Regions from separate parts of the Bacillus sp. SD127 genome, predicted to be linked through region 2. Evidence: riboswitches for the same ligand, from Rfam matches in the RefSeq annotation. Region 2 holds a riboswitch; the other holds the start of a gene.
What was found. Region 2 has a riboswitch for S-adenosylmethionine ahead of metN (methionine ABC transporter ATP-binding protein MetN). Riboswitches for the same ligand answer to the same signal wherever they lie in the genome.
Positions count from the first base shown of each region.

Region 1: linked by a shared signal. The riboswitch ahead of ACQVGS_RS01360 (5-methyltetrahydropteroyltriglutamate--homocysteine S-methyltransferase) and the one ahead of metN (methionine ABC transporter ATP-binding protein MetN) in region 2 are both predicted to bind S-adenosylmethionine.

Region 1 is NZ_CP191226.1:252,715-256,111, reverse strand. Features, by position in the region: gene pepT (peptidase T) at 1-256, shown strand, start outside; gene ACQVGS_RS01375 (hypothetical protein) at 364-489, shown strand; partial or broken gene ACQVGS_RS01370 (hypothetical protein) at 767-1,045, shown strand; partial or broken gene ACQVGS_RS01365 (LURP-one-related/scramblase family protein) at 1,197-1,340, shown strand; SAM riboswitch class I at 1,407-1,512, shown strand; gene ACQVGS_RS01360 (5-methyltetrahydropteroyltriglutamate--homocysteine S-methyltransferase) at 1,597-2,730, shown strand; SAM riboswitch class I at 2,799-2,906, shown strand; gene ACQVGS_RS01355 (5-methyltetrahydropteroyltriglutamate--homocysteine S-methyltransferase) at 2,985-3,397, shown strand, end outside.
Region 2 is NZ_CP191226.1:901,329-904,725, forward strand. Features, by position in the region: gene ACQVGS_RS04635 (YusG family protein) at 43-279, shown strand; gene ACQVGS_RS04640 (toprim domain-containing protein) at 357-710, shown strand; gene ACQVGS_RS04645 (thioredoxin family protein) at 722-1,042, shown strand; gene ACQVGS_RS04650 (SCP2 sterol-binding domain-containing protein) at 1,150-1,494, shown strand; SAM riboswitch class I at 1,609-1,715, shown strand; gene metN (methionine ABC transporter ATP-binding protein MetN) at 1,821-2,846, shown strand; gene metP (methionine ABC transporter permease MetP) at 2,839-3,397, shown strand, end outside.

The sequences.
Region 1 (3,397 bases), 650 kb from region 2:
AAAAATTGAGCCTGTCATCGAAATCGTCAACATTGCCAAACAAGCGATGGAAAACCTCGGCATCGAACCGAAAATCTCTCCGATCCGCGGCGGCACGGACGGTTCGCAGCTTTCCTATATGGGACTTCCAACGCCGAACATCTTTACCGGCGGGGAAAACTTCCACGGCAAATTTGAATACATCTCAGCCGACAACATGGTCAAAGCCGTAAATGTCATCGTTGAGATTGCAAAGCTATTTGAAGAACAGGCGTAAGCTGAGAAACCAGTCCAAAAAAGGACTGGTTTTTTTGCGTGAAAATGAAACATTTTAAAAGCTCTGTCCGTAAAACAACTATCAACGGATGAGGAGGAAATGCAAAGATGAAGAACACAATTGCCGCAAAAAGCCTGTTCAAAAAATGGATGATTTCCCGCCCGCTCAAAATGCAAACAAAACGATCAAACCCATTTAAAAAAATAAGAAGAATGTTCAAACGCTTTTTCTGACCCTTCGCCGGACTCCCCTCAAATCAGCCAACCATTCCAATTTTCCGCCCAAATGCTCCGTAATTTGGGTTTTTTGTGTTCAATTCCTCAAAATAGGGTATACATCAAACAAAGAAGAACACATTATCCATATATAGTTAATTTGAATTACAGAAATTTAGGTTAAAAGTTATATAAAGGAATTCATTTTAACGTCGATAGTAACTATAGAACCAATCAAAAGGAAAAACACAGGCTTAATGCAAGACTATTTTCAGGTCATCGGAGAAAAGGATTTTTGAGGGATACGCATTTATTATTAGTTGATTTAGAATTTTTTGAATACTTTTAGACGTTTTATCCGTACAATAGAGAATACCAAAACTTTTTTTGGGAGGTATGTAAAATGATCCTATTTATTATCATCGCATTATGTGGCTATCTTCTCTTTTCATTCAGCAAAGACAATAGACGAAAACCGCAAAAGACAAGCCCTCTTCCTGCACCCGTTCCTCATCATAATAACCTAATCGACCTTGACGCCATCCGCCAAAAACGCCGGATGCATCTTTCCTAAGACATACCATATAAAATGAAAAGGCTGCAGATACATGCAGCCTTTTCGTTATTCCTGGAACCTATCCAAACAAAAGGAGACTTCAGTAATGATCGAATGATTGATGAAACAACGGATCTTTTCGTTTAAAGATGCTTTTCACATTTACAGCCAGAATGTGCGGATGTCTATCAGCAAAAAGCGGCTCAGCTGGGGTGATACGTATCGCCTCCAGATTGGAATGCTGATTTGCACAGCCATCGCGATTGTGCTGGATATGGTATTGTATGACGGTGAAGATAAGTCAATTTTCTAAAAAACTGTTGACAATTCATGCAAAAATACTAATATTAAGATAATTGAAAATCCAATAAGAAGATTTACCTTATCAAGAGAGGTGGAGGGACTGGCCCTATGATACCCGGCAACCGCTGTTTATACAGAATGGTGCTAAATCCTTAAGAACATCGCGTTCTTGCAGATGAGGCAGAGATTTGATCGTTCAAGCTCTTCCTTACACAAAGGAAGAGCTTTTTTCATGCAGCAAACATTTTAGAAAAGAGGCGAATGATATGGCTCAACAAGTAAACCTTGCAGCACAGAAATCAGAAAAACAAAAGAAAGCCCCTTTCCGCGCCGATCATGTCGGCAGTTTATTACGATCCGCCCCAGTAAAAGAGGCGCGGCAAAAACAAGCGGCCGGCGAGATCACGGCAGAACAGCTTCGTGATATTGAAAATAAAGAAATCACCCGCATTGTCGAAAAGCAAAAGGAAATCGGCCTAAACGTTGTAACCGACGGAGAGTTCCGCCGTTCGTGGTGGCATTACGATTTCCTGGAAGGGCTCGACGGAGTGGAACCGTTCATCCCGGCTGAAGGAATTCAGTTCCATAACGCGAAAACAAAAGCCCGCAGCATTAAGGTGACGGGAAAACTGGATTTCACCAGCCATCCGGCGCTTGCCGATTATCAATTTTTACACAGCATTGCCGGAGATGCGACAGCAAAACTGACAATTCCAAGTCCGAATATGCTGTTTTTCGGTGAAAAAGCTGATCAAGGCGTATATCCCGATCAGGAGGAATATTTTCATGATCTGGCCCAGGCGTACAAAAAAGCGATTAACGCTTTCTATGATGCGGGCTGCCGCTATCTTCAGCTCGATGATACGTCATGGTCTCTCTTCTTTGAAGAAAAAGGCAGAGAGGTTGTCCGAGCCCTCGGCGGTGATCCGGAAACATTGCCTGCGTTGTTTGCCAAAACGATTAACGATGCAGTGGCGGACCGTCCTGACGACTTAACGGTCACGATGCACATTTGCCGCGGCAACTTCCGTTCAACTTGGGCGGCATCTGGAGGATACGACGCTGTAGCGGAAACGATTCTTGACGGTTTAGACCTTGACGGCTTGTTCCTGGAATACGATGATGACCGCTCCGGAAACTTTGACCCGCTTCGTTTTGTCAAACGCAAGGATCTGCAGATTGTCTTAGGCTTGATTACATCCAAATACGGAGAACTTGAGGACCCAGAGGATGTCAAACGCCGAATCAGCGAAGCTGCGCGCTTTGTCAGCTTAGATCAGCTTTGCTTGAGCCCGCAGTGCGGTTTCGCTTCAACAGAAGAAGGAAACCTTTTGACTGAGGAGCAGCAGTGGGCGAAGCTCCGTCATGTGGTCGACATTGCCAATGATGTGTGGAAATAATCTATCATTGACAGAAAAGAGAAATGTGTGAATAATAGATACTATCAGAAAATTTCATAAAAATGTTTTCCTTATCAAGAGAGGTGGAGGGACTGGCCCTGCGATACCCGGCAACCGCTGTTTAACAGAATGGTGCTAAATCCTTTAGAGCAGATTTTTGCTCTAGAAGATAAGGTTGAGATTGTTCACGCAAGCTCTTCCTTATCCAAAGGAAGAGCTTTTTTATATTCGAATGGAAAGAAGGAATGAACAACATGTCACAGCAAACAACACCCGCAGAACAAAAACAATCGCTTCAGAGAAAAAAAACGCCGTTTCGCGCGGATCAAGTCGGAAGCCTGCTGAGATCTGAGCCCGTCAAAAAAGCGCGGCTGCAAAAGGCGGCCGGCGAAATCACTGCCGAACAGCTTCGCCAGATTGAAAACGATGAAATCATCCGCATTGTGGAAAAACAAAAAGAAACCGGCCTGAACGTCGTGACAGACGGGGAATTCCGCAGAGCGTGGTGGCATTTTGATTTCCTTGAAAATCTGGATGGCGTTGAGCCGTTTATACCTGAACAGGGTATTCAGTTCCATAATGTGCAGACAAAAGCACGCGGCATCAAAGTAACAGGCGATATTGATTTCTCAAATCACCCAATGCTCGAAGATTACTCATTTTTACA
Region 2 (3,397 bases):
AGCAGGCAATTGGATACGCTAACGCTATGGGAGGTGTCCAATATGGCTTTCAGCAAACAAAAGCTCGATGTCACCAATGATGTGACAGGCCGCTTTCAAAATGGCCGGCTCTCGTTATATCATGAAGATGAGATGATCGGCCAAATGACAGGCATGAATGAATATGAGCTTAAGTCCGGTTTTACCTATGAAAATGAAAAGTTTTATAAGACAGCCGACGTGGTTTCAGGAGACGATCAGAAATATGTGGATTGTGACTACGAAAGCGGCTGGTGTTAATGTTGGCGGTGAATTTCACTGCCTTCTTTTACAATCTGAACGTTTCAAATTTGACGCGGCAGGTGAAGCAGATGAACATGGACGAGCTGGGAAAAGTCTTGATTGTTGAAGGGAAATCAGATAAAGAAAAGATTGAAAGCGTCCTGAATGAGCCAGTGCGCATTCTCTGCACAAACGGAACAATCAGCCAGCTGAAGCTGGAGGAATTGGCTGACGAGCTTTACGAGAAGGACGTCTATATTTTGGTTGATGCCGATGAATCGGGCGAGAAATTGAGAAAACAGCTGAAAAGGGAATTTAATGAAGCCTTCCATATACATATCGACAAAGCCTATAAGGAAGTCGCGGCGGCGCCCAGACACCATATAGCATCTGTATTGCTGAGCGCAAATCTGAATGTCCATACGATTTTTCTTGAAAGAAAGACCTGAGGTGTTATAGCATGAAAGAACTCCAAGAACAAGAACTTGAACACATTACTGATGATGTGTATCTCCTATATTTATATACTCCGTTTTGCGGGACCTGCCAGCTGGCAAGCAAAATGCTGACAGTCGTCGAAGAAATGCTTCCGTCTGTCGCCTTCTATAAAAATAATCTCAACTATTCACCGGCGTTTGCTAAAGCATATCAAATTGAAAGCGTCCCTTGTTTTCTGCTGTTTAAGGGCGGGAAAGTAATTGAAAGAGGGTATGCGTTTCATTCCGTTTCTTACTTATATGAGCTGATCAAACAAAAATCATCTTCTGCATCTCATTTATGACATTTTTCTCGGCGCATTCCAATGAAATTGTCGTTCGTTTTATAAAGGGGTTCTTGCGCTGAGGAGAGAAATGTGTATGTATGACCAACAAATAGGAGGTTGTACAAATGGAGAAAGCGGAAGTTTTAGAAGATGATTACCAGCATCTGTTTTTAAAACCCCTTTTGAACACTTCAACATTGCTCATTACCTTCCAAGGAGAAACAGAAGCCTTAACCGTCTCAATAAACGAACAAGGGGAAATGAAAAAGATTTCTCCGCCCCACACGTCCAACCTGACCTTTTATGGAAACCAAACAGAAATCATTGATCTTTTGCATGGAGACATTTCCCTTCAGCACCTGATCCAGAGCGGAAGCCTAAAGGTAAAGGGTTCATTCAGAGCGCTGTTAAAGCTGGAAGCCATTCTGTGGCTGACTAATGGTTTTTTTCAGAGGATTCTAAAGAATTGAAAAATAGTAAATTATTATAATAGTAAAAGTTGACATCATTTATTTTATTGACATTTTATCATTCGCCATGCTATTCTACATTAAGAATTTCCGGACGAAAAAGACTATATATTTCTCTTATCAAGAGAGGTGGAGGGAAGTGCCCTATGAAGCCCGGCAACCATCAACACTGTTGAAATGGTGCCAATTCACACGAAGCGTTCAGCTTTGAAAGATGAGAGAAAGGCGTTTTATATAAGCCTTTCTGCTCAAGTATGCAGAAAGGCTTTTCTTTTGCAGAAAAAACCGGAAGATTTCTTAGAATAGTGTTAAGGCAGGTGATCGCTTTGATCAATCTTCAGGATGTTTCAAAAGTGTATAAGTCGAAACATGGAGATGTCAATGCTGTCCAAAATGTCTCGCTTTCCATAAAAAAAGGTGAGATTTTTGGAATTATAGGATATAGCGGAGCTGGTAAAAGTTCCTTAATCCGTCTGCTGAACGGACTTGAGAAACCGAGCTCAGGAATCGTGGAAGTGGCGGGAACAAAGATTAATGAAGTAAACGGACGCAATTTAAGAAAAGCACGCCATGAAATCAGTATGATTTTCCAGCATTTCAATTTGCTCTGGTCGCGAACTGTCAGAGATAACATCCTGTTTCCTTTAGAAATTGCCGGGGTGAAAAAAAGCGAGCGGATCAAGCGTGCCAATGAACTGATTAAACTGGTAGGTTTAGAAGGAAAAGAAAAATCTTACCCATCCCAGCTGAGCGGAGGACAAAAGCAGCGGGTCGGAATCGCCAGAGCGCTCGCAAACAATCCGAAGGTTCTCCTTTGTGATGAAGCGACATCAGCTTTAGATCCGCAAACAACTGATTCAATCTTGGATCTTTTGTCCGATATTAATGAAAGACTCGGTTTGACGATTGTGCTGATCACACACGAAATGCATGTCATCCGCAAAATCTGCAACAGAGTCGCTGTCATGGAAAACGGAAAGGTTGTTGAAGAAGGAGAAGTTCTCGATGTCTTCAAGAATCCGAAGGAAGAAATGACAAAACGATTTGTCCAGCAGGTGACTGAGCCTGAAGAAACAAAAGAAACGCTTCAGCATCTTCTTGACGAAAAAGCGTCAGGAACAACGGTTCAGCTCACATTTGTCGGCGAAGCGGCTGAACAGCCTCTGATTACAGAGATGATCAGAAACTTCAATGTCAGTGTCAATATTCTGCAAGGGAAGATCTCGCAGACGAAGGACGGAGCATACGGTTCATTGTTCATCCATATTGACGGTGACGAGGAAGAAGTGCAAAACGTGATCCGGTTTATTAATGACAAACAGGTGAAAGCAGAGGTGATCACGAATGTTTGAAAAATACTTCCCGAACGTTGATGTAACTGAATTATGGAACGCGACATACGAGACGCTTTATATGACGCTGATCTCTTTGGTTTTTGCCTTTGTCATCGGGGTGATCCTCGGTCTGCTGCTCTTTCTCACAAGCAAAGGGAGCCTCTGGCAGAACAAAGCGGTCAACACTGTGATTGCGGCCATTGTCAATGTATTCAGGTCTATTCCGTTCCTCATTTTAATTATTTTATTACTAGGTTTTACGAAGTTTTTAGTCGGCACCATCTTAGGGCCGAACGCGGCACTGCCGGCGTTAGTCATCGGCTCAGCCCCGTTTTACGCGCGGCTTGCTGAAATTGCGCTGCGCGAAGTGGATAAAGGCGTCATCGAAGCTGCGAAATCAATGGGAGCCAAAACATCAACGATTATTTTCAAAGTGCTGCTTCCGGAATCCATGCCGGCCCTTATTTCTGGGATCACGGTTACGGCCATCGCTTTGATCGGCTCAACGGCAATTGCGGGCGCCATCGGTTCAGGAGGCCTTGGAAACCTTGCATATGTAGAAGGATATC